DNA from 2 places in the Cellvibrio sp. PSBB023 genome. Region 1 is predicted to be linked to the other one. Evidence: riboswitches for the same ligand, from Rfam matches in the RefSeq annotation. Region 1 holds a riboswitch; the other holds the start of a gene.
The links. A riboswitch is a leader RNA that binds a small molecule or an ion and turns the genes downstream of it on or off. The one in region 1 is predicted to bind thiamine pyrophosphate.
Positions count from the first base shown of each region.

Region 2: it holds a riboswitch for thiamine pyrophosphate, as region 1 does, so the genes downstream of both, thiD (bifunctional hydroxymethylpyrimidine kinase/phosphomethylpyrimidine kinase) here and B0D95_RS07340 (FAD-dependent oxidoreductase) in region 1, are expected to answer to the same signal.

Region 1 is NZ_CP019799.1:1,632,417-1,641,334, forward strand. Features, by position in the region: gene guaA (glutamine-hydrolyzing GMP synthase) at 1-1,471, opposite strand, end outside; gene guaB (IMP dehydrogenase) at 1,578-3,053, opposite strand; gene xseA (exodeoxyribonuclease VII large subunit) at 3,213-4,568, shown strand; TPP riboswitch at 4,614-4,740, shown strand; gene B0D95_RS07340 (FAD-dependent oxidoreductase) at 4,779-5,903, shown strand; gene thiS (sulfur carrier protein ThiS) at 5,916-6,122, shown strand; gene B0D95_RS07350 (thiazole synthase) at 6,124-6,927, shown strand; gene B0D95_RS07355 (HD-GYP domain-containing protein) at 6,940-8,325, opposite strand; gene B0D95_RS07360 (AEC family transporter) at 8,374-8,918, opposite strand, start outside.
Region 2 is NZ_CP019799.1:314,774-323,691, reverse strand. Features, by position in the region: gene parE (DNA topoisomerase IV subunit B) at 1-1,639, opposite strand, end outside; gene B0D95_RS01495 (YqiA/YcfP family alpha/beta fold hydrolase) at 1,664-2,248, opposite strand; gene cpdA (3',5'-cyclic-AMP phosphodiesterase) at 2,255-3,037, opposite strand; gene B0D95_RS01485 (DUF1249 domain-containing protein) at 3,279-3,767, opposite strand; gene B0D95_RS01480 (NUDIX domain-containing protein) at 3,897-4,520, opposite strand; gene thiC (phosphomethylpyrimidine synthase ThiC) at 4,579-6,507, opposite strand; gene thiD (bifunctional hydroxymethylpyrimidine kinase/phosphomethylpyrimidine kinase) at 6,536-7,348, opposite strand; TPP riboswitch at 7,425-7,534, opposite strand; gene B0D95_RS01465 (sodium:proton antiporter) at 7,679-8,918, opposite strand, start outside.

The sequences.
Region 1 (8,918 bases):
CGTACGGCAGGTGCGCCCAACGTGCGGTCATAAAATCCACTGTCTCTACTGCACGCAATGAAATAACCCACTCGTAGCGACGGCCATCACCCACAACCCCAACGGATTTCACCGGCAGGAAGACAGCAAAGGCTTGCGAGGTTTTGTGATACCAACCCGACGCGTGCAACTCTTCCAAAAAGATGGCATCTGCTTCGCGCAGAATATCGGCATATTCTTTTTTCACTTCACCGAGAATACGCACACCCAAGCCTGGGCCGGGGAATGGATGACGGTAAACCATGTCATAGGGCAAGCCCAGCTCCAAACCAATTGCTCGCACTTCGTCTTTAAATAATTCACGCAGTGGCTCAACCAATTTAAAAGCCATATCCTCGGGTAAACCGCCCACGTTGTGGTGGGATTTAATCACATGCGCCTTACCGGTTTTTGCAGCAGCAGACTCAATCACATCCGGGTAAATAGTGCCTTGTGCCAGCCATTTAACCTCTTTCAGTTTTGTCGCTTCCGCATCAAACACATCAATGAAAGTGCCGCCGATAATTTTGCGTTTTTTCTCAGGATCGTTTTCGCCTTTCAGATTACTCAAGAACTGATCCTGCGCATCAGCGCGAATCACATGCACACCCATGTTTTTGGCGAACATGTCCATCACTTGGTCGCCTTCGTTTTTGCGCAACAACCCATTGTCAACAAACACACAAGTCAACTGCGAACCTATGGCTTTGTGCAACAGCGCCGCCACCACGGAGGAATCCACACCGCCAGACAGGCCGAGCAGTACTTTGTCGGTTCCCACTTGTTCACGCACTTTTTTAATCGCATCTTCAACGATATTGGCGGGAGTCCATAGCGGCTCACAACCGCAGGTTTGCAACACAAAGTGTTCAAATATGCGCTTACCTTGCAGCGTGTGCGTCACTTCCGGATGGAACTGCACACCGTAGAATTTTTTCGCTTCGTTATACATACCCGCAATCGGGCAGGATGGCGTGGATGCCATCAAACTGAAGCCTTCCGGCATTTTGGTCACTTTATCGCCATGACTCATCCATACATCGAGCAGCGCGCTGCCATCGGTATCGACATGGTCTTTAATGCCATTTAACAGTGATGATTCACCATTCACGGTAATTTGGGCATAGCCAAATTCACGGATATTGGAACCTTCTACCAAGCCACCCATTTGCATGGCCATGGTTTGCATGCCGTAGCAAATACCAAATACCGGCACCCCTAAATTGAATACAACTTCCGGGGCGCGCGGTGAACCTGCTTCCGTGGTGGATTCAGGACTACCGGCGAGAATAATGCCCTTGGGGTTGTAAGCGCGAATTTCTTCGTCGGTCATATCCCAGGCGCGAATTTCCGAGAAAACACCAATTTCACGCACACGACGGGCGATCAACTGGGTGTACTGCGAACCAAAATCGAGGATAAGAATTCGCTGTGCGTGGATATCGTGAGACATATTGATTCCTGCTCAATAAGTAAAAAGAAAAACAAAAAAGAATTCGGCTTAAATGAAAAACTCGGGCAGAACCCGAGTTTTTGCGACAACAATCATTGCGTTCGAATCAACGGCCACTGATCGGATAGTTGGGCGCTTCTTTGGTGATTTGAACATCGTGCACATGGCTCTCGCCCATACCGGCAGCAGTCACACGGACAAACTCAGGCTTAGTGCGCATTGCACTCAAATCAGCACAACCGGTGTAGCCCATCGCAGAGCGCAAACCACCCATTAATTGATGAACGATGGCAGCCAAAGGTCCCTTGTAGGCAACACGACCCTCAATACCTTCGGGAACCAACTTCTCAGCACCGGCACTGGCATCCTGAAAGTAGCGATCACTGGAACCCTGCGTTTGCGCCATAGCGCCCAAGGAACCCATGCCACGATAAGCTTTGTAAGTACGCCCTTGGAACAGCTCAACTTCACCCGGTGCCTCTTCAGTACCGGCGAACATAGAGCCCATCATGACCGCATGAGCACCAGCGACCACGGCTTTGGCGATATCACCTGAATAGCGAATACCGCCATCAGCAATGGCAGGTACGCCAGTCCCTTCAAGGGCGGCAACGACATTAGCGATAGCCGAAATTTGCGGTACACCAACGCCACTGACGATGCGGGTAGTACAAATAGAACCTGGGCCGATCCCGACTTTTACCGCATCTGCACCGGCTTCAACCAAGGCCAAGGCAGCAGCGCCAGTGGCGATATTACCGCCAATCACTTGCACTTCCGGGTACTTGGTTTTGATCGCGCGCACGCGATCCAATACGTTTTTGGAGTGACCGTGGGCAGTATCAACCACCAATACATCCACGCCCGCCTCTACCAGCGCCGCGACACGCTCGTCGGTATCGCGGCTGGTACCAATACTGGCGCCAACACGTAAGCGCCCTTCGGGGTCTTTACAGGCAGTGGGGTATTTTTCGGCTTTGTTCATATCCTTAACGGTAATCAAGCCGGTCAGCTCGAAGTTGTCGTTAACGACCAATACTTTCTCGATACGGTGTTTGTGCAGCAAATTGCGCACTTCTTCCGCAGTGAAGCCTTCTTTGACGGTGACCAACTGTTCTTTGGGAGTCATGATGCTGGACACGCTGGCATCCAGATTGGTTTCAAAGCGCACATCGCGACCGGTCACTATGCCAACCAGATCGCCGTTATGCAGCACGGGAACACCGGAAATATTGTTCTTGCGGGTCAGGGCAATCAGGTCGCGAATGGTAGCGGCGGAGTCGATGGTGATGGGATCTTTCACCACACCGGCTTCGAACTTCTTCACCGCGCGCACTTCCGCCGCCTGAGCCTCGATAGACATATTCTTGTGAATGATGCCGATACCGCCTTCCTGCGCCATGGCAATCGCCAAGCGGGATTCGGTTACGGTATCCATGGCCGCCGAGATGAGGGGAATGTTTAATTGAATCTTGCGAGTCAACTGAGTCTTCAGGGAGACATCTTTCGGGGTGACATCCGAATAACCTGGCACCAATAATACGTCATCAAAGGTGAGGGCTTCTTCAGCAATTCGCAACATAGCATCCAACCTCAAAGCAGATAAAAAAATAAGCGCGGAAGTATATCGACTTGAGCGACGCCGGTAAACCAGAAACCACAATATCTAGTGTTGGCTACAGGCGCCAATACGCCGATCAAGGCTACCCTCAATCACAGGCATCACCTAGAATGGCGCCCTATGACAACTACCTTACCCCCAAAAACAACTGACCGCGAGATATTCAGCGTCAGCCAGCTCAATCGTCAGGCGCGCCAGCTGCTCGAAACCCACCTGCCGCTGCTGTGGGTGGAAGGCGAACTTTCTAACGTTTCCACCCCCTCCTCCGGTCACTGGTATTTCACCCTGAAGGACGATCAGGCACAGGTGCGCTGTTGCATGTTCCGCAATCGCAACATGTTGGTACGCTTTAAGCCGCAGCAGGGGCAGCATGTGCTGTTGCGCGCACGCGTCAGCCTTTATGAAGGCCGCGGCGACTACCAAATTATCGCCGAACACATGGAAGAAGCTGGTAGCGGCGCCTTGCAGCGCGCCTTTGATGAGCTCAAACACAAGCTGGCACAAGAAGGACTGTTCAATGAAGCCCATAAAAAAGCCCTGCCACCGCTCCCCAAACACATAGGTGTTATCACCTCCCCCACCGGCGCGGCCATTCGCGATGTACTGAGCGTACTGGAGCGCCGCTTCCCCAGCATTCCAGTGACCGTGATCCCGGTGGCAGTTCAGGGCAAAGAGTCAGCACCGCAAATTGTGAAGGCAATTGAACTGGCCAACCGCTGCGGTTTATTTGATGTGTTGCTGCTGACCCGTGGTGGTGGCTCCATGGAAGACTTGTGGTCGTTTAACGAGGAAATCGTCGCACGCGCCATATTTAACAGTGCCTTGCCCATTGTGAGCGGCGTTGGCCATGAGGTGGATTTCACCATCGCCGACTTTGTTGCCGACCTGCGCGCACCCACACCATCGGCTGCCGCTGAACTGCTCGTACCCGATGGCGATGACTGGCTGGATAAATTTATCGGTTTTGAGGTGCTGCTTGAAGAAGCCATGTTGCGCCGTTTGCAGCAGTGGCAAAAGCATTTGCATAACCTGCGCCAGCGTTTGCGCCACCCGCGTGAACGATTGGAACAGCAGGCGCAGCGTCTGGATAATCTCGAACTGCGCCTGAAAAATCATCTCAAGCACTTACTGGTGGATTACAAAAACCGCCTTCAACAGTTGCAGATCCGCCAACAGGCGCATCACCCACAAGTGCGCTTGCAACAACTGAATGAACGGATTTCCGCCTACGCCCAGCGCCTGCAAAAGGCGCAATACCGGATTATCGAGCGCAAGAAACAAGCCCATGGTGAGGCGGTGCGCTTGTTAAACACATTGAATCCGTTGAGCACACTGGAGCGCGGCTACGCATTGGTAACCGACCCCCAGACGCAAAAGGTGATCACCCACAGCAATCAGGTTATGCCTGGCACTACCCTCAATGCACGGGTAGCGCAGGGAGAATTTGTTTGCAGGGTGGAATCCATCAGTAAATAAACCGCGTATAGATTGCCAAGTAAAAGGGTGGCCAGTATATTGGCCACCTTCTTGTCGGAGCGCCTTGGTGCCTCACTGAACAGTGAGTCATACGGAGGCTGAGATGGGTTCGGCCCAATCCGTAGAACCTGAACAGGCTAATACCTGCGGAGGGAACAAGGTGCATCAGCCATGGCTATTGCCCACTCTCCGCCTCGACTCAGAGGCACTATGAAAGACTCAACACATAACACATCCCTTCCCCACAAGATTGCTATCGCCGGTGCCGGTTTGCTTGGCCGATTGCTCGCATGGCAATTAAATAAAGCCGGGCTTGAGGTCAGTTTGTTTGAAGCGGGCAGTTTTACCCCCACCGAACCCCAAAGCAAACGCGCGGCGGCATTTACCGCAGCGGGCATGGTCGCTCCCCTGAGCGAAGCGGTGGTGTCCGATGAAGGGGTTTACCGCATGGGGCAATTTGCACTCGCACATTGGCCACACTGGGCGGCGCAACTCAATGCCGACAGTAATACCAGTGACCCACTGTTTTTTAGCAACGGCAGTTTGGTAGTGGCGCACCCGCAAGATGCGAGCGAACTGGAACAATTTGTACGCGAATTACATTTTGTGATTCCCGAATGCCGTCGTTATGAAGCAGTAAACCAATTGCAGATTCAAACCCTGGAGCCGGATTTAAGCCCGAACTTTCAGCAAGGTTTATTTTTGGAAGAAGAAGGCCATCTGCACAACCGCGAATTTTTACGCTTGCTTGGCGATGAGATTATCCAGAGCACCATTCACCTACGCGAACATACCGCCGTCGACGTAGCGGCGGGAAAAATTATCGCCAATGGCACCGCCGAAACGTTTGATTTGGTCATCGATTGCCGTGGGCTGGGCGCTAAAACCCCAGCGCGACAATTGCGCGGCGTGCGCGGTGAAACACTGCATGTAGAAACCAGTGAAATCCGTTTGCAGCGCCCGGTGCGGTTAATGCACCCGCGCTATCAACTTTATGTGGTGCCGAAACCGGGCAATCGTTTTATTATCGGCGCCACGCAGATCGAGAGCGAGGATCGCTCGCCGGTTACACTGCAATCCAGCCTTGAATTAAGCAGCGCGCTTTACACCTTGTCGCCCGCCTTTGCCGAAGCGCGCATTATCGAAATGGATACCAATTTGCGTCCGGCATTTATGGATAACTTACCCAGGGTAGATGTTGAGGTCGGCCTGATTAGCGCTAACGGATTATTTCGCCACGGTTATTTGCTTGCACCAGCCGTGGTTGAAAATGTGCTTGCCCATGTATTTAACAAGCCAGAACCGATTTTTTCCGCACTGTTAAATCGCCACTAGAAAACACAGCTTATGACAATTGAACTGAGTGTAAACAACGAAACGCAAACGCTTGCGGCAAAGACGCTGCTCGGCGATGCCTTACAACAATGGGGCTATGGCGACAGTAAAATCGCCGTGGCCATAAACGGCGAATTTGTGCCTCGCTCGACCTATTCCGAGCGCGAATTATTGGATGGCGATCAAGTCGATATCGTCAAACCGGTTGGTGGAGGTTGATATGAGTTACAACAAACCTGAAAAAGATTTCACCCTCTACGGCGAAACATTTTCCAGCCGCTTTTTATTGGGCACAGCACTTTACGCATCGCCGCAGTTAATGCGCGATTCTATCATTCAATCGCGCAGTGACATTGTTACCCTCGGTTTGCGCCGCCAAAATCCAGCCAATCGCGATGGCGATGCTATTTGGCAATATATTCAGGAGAGCGGCTGTCGCCTGCTGCCCAATACGGCGGGTTGCAAATCGGTTAAGGAAGCAGTGACGCTCGCGGAAATGTCGCGCGAAATTTTTAATACCGACTGGATCAAACTGGAAGTGGTGGGCGACGATTACAATCTGCAACCCGACCCTTTTGGCCTGCTGGAAGCAGCAGACATTCTGATTAAAAAAGGTTTTAAAGTGCTGCCCTACTGCACCGATGATTTGATTTTGTGCAAACGCTTATTGGATGTGGGCTGCGAAGTATTAATGCCTTGGGGTTCGCCCATCGGTACCGGCCAGGGCTTATTGAACCGCTACAATTTGCGCACCCTGCGCGAGCGCATTAAAGATGTACCCATGATTATCGATGCAGGCCTGGGTGCACCCTCGCAAGCAGCGGAAGCGATGGAAATGGGCTTTGATGGCATCTTGCTGAATACTGCCGTCGCCAAAGCGCACAACCCGCCGCTCATGGCTGAAGCATTTGCCGATGCGATTGATGCAGGCCGCAAAGCCTATAAGGCGGGTCTGATGCAAAAACGCCAAACGGCCAGTCCAAGCACCCCCACCATTGGCCAACCCTTTTGGCACCAGCAGTAAAACCCACTGCACTCAAGAGTCAGGCGGCGTATTGCGCTGTGCAATATAGCCGCCGATAGCAGTAAAACCTTCTTGCAGCCGCGCGAGAATTTTAGGATCTTTTGCGTCATTACTTGAAATATACATTTGCAACATGCGACTCAAACGCTGCAAATGAAATGTCATTTCCTGCTGTGCCAATGAGGCATCGGCAACCACTTTGCTGATGCTATTTCCCTCTTGCCCCGCCATGGACTCCAGCGATTCACGCAAATCTTCTTTAAAAAGCATGCTGCCTTTAAAAGTAGTCGCAACATGGAAAATAACGTTTTGCAGCGCATGTAATTTACGGTCGCCATGGGTATAACCCACAGCCGTTAAGCAATCGCGCAGCTGCGTAAACCAGCGTTGCAATTGCAAATTTTGTTGCAGCATGCGCTCGGCGAATTCAGGCACACCACTGCCACTGACTACATCCGGCAGCGGCAACTCACTGCGCAAAATCATGGTAGTGACAATGTCGCAACTGCGATACAAATAAGCCGCGCGGTTCATCTCCAATACCGGAATAACCTCTCGCCACCGGCGCCCTTGCGCTTTAAAGCGATTAAAGTAAATACCAACAATTGAATCTGCCACCGCGAGAATTTGCCCAAAAAGCGACAACTCGCTCTCCACCTTCGCCTGTGGATACCCTGTACCATCACAGCGCTCGTGGTGCTCACTGACAGCCGTCACAAGGGGTTCGGATATGCCCGGTATATCCATCAAAATACGGCGCGATATTTCCACATGGCGCTGCACCTGCCGCCAATCCGCCGCCGTTAATCCCTCGGTTTTGTTAAGCACCTGCGGATCGATGAACAACATGCCAATATCGTGGGTGATTGCTGCCCAGAAAACCTCACCCGAATCCTGCGCAGGCAAACGCATTTCCTGCGCGATGTACAACGCCCAGAGACTGACGCACAGCGTGCGCTCGTATAAATCACTCATCTGCGCCGCCATAACCGTTAAAAATTGCTGCACTAACGGCAGGCTGGACAACTTGGCACAAGCTGGCTCCAGAGAGCTGATTGGATGTTTACGCTCAGCCAATGACTGGAAATATTCTGTGGAGCGAATGGTATCGAGCAGATGCTGCAACAAATCATCGGTGGAGATGGATTTGCTTAGCTGAATGGAATTGGCGAGAGGACGAGCAAGCGTTTTGTGTTTCCAGCGAGCGATAGCGGCCTGGTCAAGCACTGTGGCGCGCGGCAGCAATAGCTGTCCATCAGCCGCCATAATATCGTCAGTAACAATCACCGGGTTTGTTGCGGACAAGCGCGCAAGGTAATCCGCATAAACGCCGAGCTGTAAAGGTTCCCATAACGTCGAACCGTCATCCGTCACGAATGACTGTTGATCATGCGACATACATAAAACCATCCGTGCAAAAATTTACCGAAGAATTTTTATCCGTTATTAGATTAACAAGCGCCACACCCACACACTGAATAAGCCCAACAACAAGCTATAGCCCACCATGGAGGCCGCCAAACGCGGCGCCAGGTTATGTGTAGTCGCCAGTACACCGGCAGAAATCATGGCAGGCATTGCCGCTTCCAATAAAATAACCCGCGCCGCCAAGCCATCGATATCGAACAGCCACAGCCCAAACCAGGCAAACGCCGGGGTGACCACCAGCATATAAAACAGCCCCAGCAAGAGCGGCGAAAAATACTCACGCTTCAATGACAAGCGCCACTGCAAGCCAACAGCAACCATGACCACTGGAACCAGTGTAGATGAGATTCGCCCGAGTGCGGCGGCTAACCACTCCGGATACACCCACAATGCCCCCACTGCAAACGCCAGCATCAAGGCGATAAATGGCGGAAAAACCAGAATATTGCGCGCAATGCCTGCGACCGAACTCTGGCTGGACGAGTAGTAACACGCCAACCCGATACCCAGGGTATTCAGCCCGATAAAGGTGCCCAACTGGTCATACAGAATGGCATAGGGCA
Region 2 (8,918 bases), 1.3 Mb from region 1:
GCACACCATTTTTTTCGCCTTCATCCAGCGCGTAATACACTTCTTTGCCAATATCGATACGGTACAGCGGCGGCATGGCCACAAATACATGACCGCGACGTACCAATACCGGAAAGTGCTTTACAAACAGCGCACACAAGAGTGTCGCGATATGCAAACCGTCCGAGTCCGCATCCGCGAGGATACAAATTTTGTGGTAGCGCAACTCGCTTAAATCTTCACTACCCGGATCCATGCCAATCGCGACAGAAATATCGTGCACTTCCTGACTGGCAAGAATTTCCCCCGAGTCTACTTCCCAGGTATTCAGGATTTTTCCGCGCAGCGGCATAATCGCCTGGAATTCGCGATCACGCGCCTGCTTGGCAGAACCGCCCGCCGAATCCCCTTCCACTAAAAACAATTCGCTGCGCGCCGGATCACCACTGGAGCAGTCGGCCAATTTACCGGGCAGCGCCGGGCCTTGGGTCACTCGTTTGCGCTCGATTTTTTTACTGGCACGCACGCGCTTTTGCGCATTGCTGATACAAAATTCCGCGAGCTTGTCGCCGTCCTCTGTGTGTTGGTTTAACCAGAGTGCGAACGCATCTTTTGCGATACCGGAGACAAATGCCGCTGCTTCACGTGAGGTTAAACGCTCTTTGGTTTGACCGGAAAATTGTGGGTCGGCGTGTTTGTAAGAAAGCACATAACAGCAGGCATTCCATAAATCTTCCGGCGCGAGTTTAATGCCGCGCGGAATTAAATTGCGGAATTCGCAGTAGTCGCGCAGCGCGTCCAGCAAACCGGTGCGCAATCCATTCACATGGGTTCCGCCCTGCGCCGTCGGGATCAAGTTGACGTAGGATTCCTGCACTAACTCGCCGCCATCCATCAACCATTGCACCGCCCAGGTCACGGCTTCAGTTTGACCGCTAAAATCACCCACAAATGGACTGTCTGGCAAAGTCAGCCACTCTTGTGTTGCACCGGCGAGATAATCTTTTAAACCATCCTCGTAGTACCAAACATCTTTTTCGCCCGTCGATTCATCGAGGAATGTCACCGTCAAACCGGGGCACAATACCGCCTTGGCGCGCAGCACATGACGCATGCGGGTGACGGAAAATTTAGGTGAATCAAAATAAGTTGGGTTAGGCAGGAAATGTACGCTGGTACCCGTTTGACGCTTAGGGCAAGTGTCGATAATTTCCAAATCACTGGCTTTATCGCCATTGGAAAAACCCATCTGGTAAACATTGCCGTCACGTTTTACCGTCACAATCAATTTTTCCGACAAGGCGTTTACTACGGATACACCTACACCGTGCAAGCCGCCGGAAAATTGATAATTTTTGTTGGAGAATTTACCGCCCGCATGGAGCGTACACAAAATCACTTCTACACCCGGTTTGCCTTGCTCCGGGTGAATATCCACCGGCATACCGCGACCATCATCCACCACGGTTACCGAGTGATCTTTATGCAGAATCACATCAATAGTCTTGGCGTGCCCAGCCAGGGCCTCATCCACGGAGTTGTCGATAATTTCCTGTGCCAGGTGATTGGGGCGTGTTGTTTCGGTATACATGCCCGGGCGTTTTTTTACCGGGTCTAATCCCGTGAGTACTTCAATATCTTCTGCGGAATAATTTGCCATCTTGTTGTCTTTTTACCGAATGGTTTAAAAAAAGGCCGAGTGATTAAAAAATGTCATGCTGTCAGCCAAAAAACGCTCAAAGCCCTGAAAGGCGTGATCACCGCCCGCTTCTATCGTTTGTTTGCAGCCAGCATATTTTTCTACGGCATGACGGTAATCGAGCGTTTCATCGCCCGTTTGCACCAGCAGCCAATAATTCTGCAGGCGCGAAGGTGTTACATCTACAGCGACAATTTCATCAATATGGTGCGCGTGTAAGCGGTAGCTATCATCGGTGTGATAACTTTTCAGGTCAACCTCTAAATACGCCGGCATAAAATCCTGTGGCCGCACGGCAGGGTTAATTAATACCGCGCGCAAATTGTACTTTTCTGCAAGCCACGTGGCCCAAAATCCGCCCAGCGAGCTTCCCATCAAATAAACCGGTTCCGGTGACAGGGATTCAACCAATGCCTCCAGTATCGCCTGAGTCTGCTGCGGGTAAGGTGGCAATTGCGGGCAGTAAAAGGCAACCTCAGGATGATGCTGCGCAAGCCACTGCGCCGTTTGCTGCGCTTTGAAGGAAAGGGGGGAACTCAAAAAACCATGGATATAGACCAATGCCGCCATGGGGAATCAATAACCTGCTGACCGGTAGTCAATCACATATTGCTTGTTGGTAACGCGGGCAACGCCGGTATCAAATTGACCGTCGGCGCGTAAATCGAACCAGCGATACCCGGGCATTTGAGTATCTACTGTGAAAGTATCGCACTTGGGTTTGAACTGCACGCAGGTGGACGGCGTTGCCAACAGGGAAACGCCTTTGCGCTGCTGCTGAAACTCCTGATGGACATGACCCCAAGTGATAATTTTTACTTGTGAGTGGCTATCGATCAATTGGAAGAAGGCATCGGCATTGCGCACTATATATTGGTCAATCCATGCGCTGCCCACCAGAACGGGTTGGTGATGCAGGGAAACAATCACATGTTTGTCGCGGTGGGTGCGCAGCGCGTGCGCGAGAAAATCCAATTCGCTGGCCGCTAACTGCCCATAGACCTGACCGGGCACACTGGAGTCCAATAACACCAACAACCAATCCCCCAGCATAACCAAACGGCTTTGAATACCCAGGTGATCCTGATTTGCCGCCATCAAATCAGCGGAATCATGATTGCCAGGCAACCAGCTTAAAGGCTGGGAAAAATAGCGACGGATACTGGTTTCAAAACGCTGGTAACAATCTTTATGTGCTTCACTGGCGATATCGCCAGTGCATAAAAGATGATCAAAACCGGATTCAGAGGTCTGAATCAGCTGCAAAACGTCATCGAGACTCTGGTCAGTATTTAGCCCCAAAAGAGATTCGCTCTGTTGCGCTCCCAAATGGCAATCGGTTATCTGAATCAGACGCACTGGCGGCTCTCATCCTTTGATAGTCGGGTTACTGTAGTGGTTGGGTTATTTTTGTAGTGGTTGAGCTTATGCGTAAAATTGACAGCCCATCTATGATGACTGAGGCGTCACAATAAGTGGGATATTAGCAGCAACAATATACGCAAGGTAGTTGTCGCGCCAGTCTCAAAAAAGAAAAATGCCGCGTTCGACGGCCAAGAAATGTAAAACTTAAGCCTGCTGTGAACCAATCGACATTCTATTAAAAAGGAGCCAATTCGTTCGCATCGTGACCTTGTGCCAGGCACAAGTTCAGCCATTCACCCAAAAAACGATTGAGCTGGTATTTTTCATCGCTTTGGTACATAGACTGGTTGGGATAATCGTAGCGGGGGCGCAAGCGTTTGTGACCTTCCCATGCCAGCACTTCGGCGAGCTTGGCATCGTGGTACATACGCAAGGTAAGTTTGGGCATGGACAACCACTCGGAAGCAACACCCATGGCCGTTCGGCTCAATTCCAGGGTTGTGGTATAGGGCGAGCGTTCAGTGATTTTCAAAAGATGCAACCACGGCTGATTTGCAGTGGTCACTATAAAACGGATCTCATCCGCTGCCTCGCGCGCAACCAACTTGGATAAGCGCACATAATTTGCTTCGCATTCCGCCATTTGCAAAGGTAAGTCCACTTTGTAACGTTCCTTATAAGTCACGTACTCGGGTTGAGCCTTGGCAACACGCAATGTAAACATACAAACCTGATAACAAACGGATAATGAGCGACAAGATCATCAAATTGATCCTGCCCAGATAAGGGCGAGCAGCGTCGCCCTGAGTGAAGTGTTAGCCAGAGATGCAGCTAAGTCAATGACAATAAAAAATTATTCTGCCGCCACTTGCGTACGTAAACGGTTGCGATTCATTTGCAACCACTGCAAACAAATTAACGCGGCAGCATTATTAAACGCACCGTTTAATAACTCGGCAAAGACATCTTCGGCAGCCAGTATGTGCACACGTATATCTTCACCTTCTTCCGGCAAACCAAATACGCCACCGGCCGAACCCAGATCACACAAACCACAAAATAAATGTAATTTTTCATCAGAACCACCAGGGCTGGATAAATAATTACAAATATATTCCATTGCATAAGGCGTTACGTTTGCCTCTTCCAACAATTCGCGGCGCGCAACATCCTCTGGGGATTCCCCCTCTTCCAGCATGCCGGCAACCACTTCGTAACACCAGGGACCGTTAGGCTCGTCGAGTGCACCTACACGAAATTGTTCCACCATGCCAATCAAATCGCGCCGTGGATCGTACAACACAACAGCCACAGCTTCGCCGCGCACAAACAATTCGCGGCCAATTTCCTTGCCCCACCCACCTTCAAATAATTTATGACGCAGGAAGATTTTTTCCACACGGAAAAAACGTTTATACATTTCTTCACGGCGAATGATGTCAACATCCGCGCGGGTAAATTCCGGTTTTTTGATCATAACTAAAGTCTTGTTGATTGTTTAAATCCCCCCTTTGAAAAAAGAGGGGAGAAGGGATTTATACCCTATGGTAAATCTCTGCGCCCGCTTCCAAAAACTCTTTGGATTTCTGTTTCATTTCCGCTTCGACATCGATCATCTTGATAATATCCTGATCGCCAATCACGGAAATATCCGCACCATTTTTTGCAGCGTAGTCACGCACTTCCTGGGTGATTTTCATGGAGCAGAATTTAGGCCCGCACATAGAGCAAAAGTGCGCTACTTTTGCTGAGTCTTTCGGCAGGGTTTCATCGTGATAAGAACGCGCCGTATCTGGATCGAGCCCCAGGTTAAATTGATCTTCCCAGCGGAATTCAAAACGCGCTTTTGAAAGCGCATTATCGCGCAACTGCGCACCCGGGTGACCTTTCGCCAAATCGGCGGCGTGGGCGGCAATTTTGTAGGTGATAATGCCTTCTTTTACGTCGTCTTTATTCGGCAAGCCCAAATGCTCTTTTGGCGTTACATAACAAAGCATGGCGCAACCGAACCAGCCGATCATGGCCGCACCAATACCCGAGGTGATGTGGTCATAACCCGGCGCGATATCGGTTGTTAATGGCCCAAGGGTATAGAAAGGCGCTTCGTCGCACACTTCCAATTGTTTATCCATATTTTCCTTGATCATGTGCATTGGCACATGGCCGGGGCCTTCGATCATGCACTGCACATCGTGTTTCCAGGCGATTTTGGTTAACTCACCCAAGGTTTCCAGCTCGCCGAATTGCGCTTCATCGTTGGCATCGGCAATAGAACCGGGGCGCAGGCCGTCGCCCAATGAGAAGCTTACGTCGTAAGCTTTCATGATTTCGCAAATTTCTTCAAAGTGGGTGTAGAGGAAATTTTCCTGGTGATGCGCCAAACACCACTTGGCCATAATCGAGCCACCACGCGACACTATGCCCGTCACGCGTTTAGCCGTGAGCGGTACATAGCGCAGCAATACACCGGCGTGGATAGTAAAATAATCAACGCCCTGCTCAGCTTGTTCAATCAAGGTATCGCGGAAAATTTCCCACGTCAGGTTTTCAGCAATGCCATCCACTTTTTCCAAGGCTTGATAAATTGGCACAGTGCCAATAGGTACGTGTGAATTGCGAATAATCCACTCGCGGGTTTCGTGAATATTTTTGCCGGTGGATAAATCCATCACCGTATCCGCCCCCCAACGCGCGCCCCAAGTGAGCTTTTCCACTTCTTCTTCAATCGAAGAACCCAGTGCTGAGTTGCCAATATTGCCGTTGATTTTTACCAGGAAATTGCGCCCGATAATCATCGGTTCCAATTCCGGGTGATTGATGTTGGCCGGGATAATCGCACGACCACGCGCAACTTCGCTGCGCACAAATTCCGGGGTAATTTCATCGGGAATACTCGCGCCGAAACTCATGCCTTTGTGTTGCTGCCCCAAGGCTTTATATTGGGGATCTACGCCCAATTCACGCGCTTGTGCCAGCGCCATATTTTCGCGGATGGCGATGTATTCCATCTCCGGCGTGATGATGCCTTTTTTGGCATAGTGCATTTGCGATACGTTCATACCCGGTTTGGCACGGCGCGGCTTGCGAGTGAGGTTGAAGCGCAGATGTGCAAGCTTCGGATCATTCAATCGCGCATTGGTAAATTCGGAATGGCTGTCTTCCAAAATTTCTGTGTCATTTCGCTCTTCAATCCAAGTGCTGCGCACATCGCCCAAACCAGTACGCAAATCGATAGTCACATTTGGATCAGTGTAAGGGCCTGAGGTGTCGTACACACGTACGGGCGGATTTTTCTCGCCGCCAAAATCAGTGGGAGTATCCGCCAGAGTGATTTCACGCATAGGCACACGAATATCCGAACGCGAACCCTGCACATAAATTTTTTGCGAGCCGGTAAAGGGTTGTACCGAGGCTTTATCTACTTCGGCAGTTTGACTGAGAATTTTGTCGACGCTGGTATTCATAATAATGGCCTTGTCTTAATCAGTTGTATTAGTAAAAGGAATAAAAGTGATGTACCGGGCCTGCGCCCTGCCCTATGTGTAATTTTTCTGAATGCAGTAACGCATGGTGCAAATAATCTTTTGCCTGGGCGACAGCCACTTGCAGTGGTAGTTTTTTTGCCAAACCGGCGGCGATAGCGGATGCCAAGGTGCAACCGGTGCCGTGGGTATTTTTAGTGTGTAATCGCGGTGCTGAAAACGCGTGGGTTCCCTGCGGCGTAACTAATAAATCCACCGCATTTTCGCTGTCGCTATGGCCGCCTTTCATCAACACGGCGCGCGCGCCCAGGGCCATGATACGCTCGCCCTGCTGTTGCATTTGTTCATGGGTTGTCGCCACCGGTGCGTTTAATAGCACGGCAGCTTCATGCAAATTGGGCGTGATAATACTGGCCAGTGGCATGAGTTGGGTAATGAGTGTCTGGATTGCATTTTCTGCCAATAAACGATCGCCACTGGTGGCGACCATCACTGGGTCAAGCACAAAGGGAATCACGGGATAGGCACTGAGTGATTGCGCAACAGCATCGATAATTTCCGCTGTTGCCAGCATGCCACTTTTGATCGCGCCGACCTGTAAATCACTGAGCACAGAGTGTATTTGCTGCTGGACAAACACCGGAGGAATGGGGAATACGCCCTGTACTCCCAAGGTATTTTGCGCAGTGAGCGATGAAATAACGCTTGCACCAAATACACCCAAGGCGGAAAAGGTTTTTAAATCGGCCTGGATACCTGCACCACCACCGCTATCGCTACCGGCAATGGTGAGTGCTATGGGCGTGGATAAGGGTGAATTCATTGCACTTCCGCCATTCATTGACTAAACAGCAACAGCGCGGAAAGAAGAGAAATAACCAAGGCATGAGACGCATGCAAAACTGGAGGCTCTCGTTCCCTACGCCGGTACTAACCGGATCAGGTCGGCGGGTATATCTCAGCATGAATACAGGCTAGTCGCCCCTAAACAGCACCCCGACAAGAAAACCGCAGTCTATTGGAGTTGGCCCATAGAGTAAAGAAACACGAGTTTTGTCGCTCCGCCCAAAGCTCAAACATCGCCATAAAAAACTCCCTTTTGCCTGAGCCAAAGGGAGTTTTTTGCACGATCAATCAGGGCAAAAAAGTCGGTTTATTCTGACTTTTCCTGTGATTTCAATAGCCCCAACTTACCCGCCAACAGGGCGGTAGTGGGCGCTTGAATCAAAATAGTCCCGAGAATAAAGATAAAGGTGATAGCGCCAACTACATCGATACCGGGCACCTTCATACCCGCCAGAATCCCCACCAGGGCGGCGGGAATCACGCCGGTTTCGCGGGTCCAACTCATAAACACCAGCTCTTTCCAGCTCCATTTGGCGCGGCGATCCGGGCCCGCACACAAAAATACAGTGACCGGGCGAGCGATAAAAATAAAGACAAACAACAACATCAAACCAACACCCAGATATTCTTTAAGTAAGTGGAAGTTCACTTGTGACCCGAGCAGGATGAAAATAAACATGCGCATCAACAAGGCAGTATTACCCACGTAATCTTCCAGGTATTCATGCTCGTGCTCGTCCAGCGGCAAACCAAATGACTCTTTATTGCCAATCATCACACCCAGCGTAAATACCGCCATAAACCCTGATGCACCTATTTCGTCGGCCAACAGGTATACGGTAATCACCGCCAGGATAATCACAAAAGGCGTTACCTCACGGAAAATACCCATGCTGCCATGAGCCATCAGCAGCGCAGCGCTGTAACCAACAATCGCGCCCAGCACCAACCCCATACCCGCTTCATAGGTCAATTCCCCCATAGAATGCGTCAGGCTGAAACCCTCGCCGGTTCCCATCACATAAGCCACTACCGCAAAGGTCGCGATGGCCCCCATGGCATCATTAAGGGCCGACTCACTCATCACCGTTTGCGATACACGGTCTTTGATGGGCACTTGTTTGAAAATTGGAACCAGTGTCGCCGGGTCTGTTGAAGCGGTGAGTGCCGCCAGCACAAGCGCAACACCAATAGGAATCCCCAGCCAGACGCCGGCATAGGTCATGATGGCACCAGTGATCAATACCCCGACTGTGGCAATAACAGCCAATGTAATCCAGATTTCCTTTAACACCGCAAAGCGCAGTGTCGCTCCACCTTCAAACAACAAGTAACAGGCACCGATGGTCAGAATTAACTGATTCATGGTTGAGTCAGCAGCTACATGCAGGATTCCACCAATGGTTGGCCCAAGGCCGATACCAATTAATAGAAACAGCACTATGTCCGGCACTTTGATTTTTTTGGCGATCACGCCCCCCAACAGACCGGTAAAAATGATGATCCCCACATACATGAGGTCGAGTTTGGCAATCTCTAATGACGAC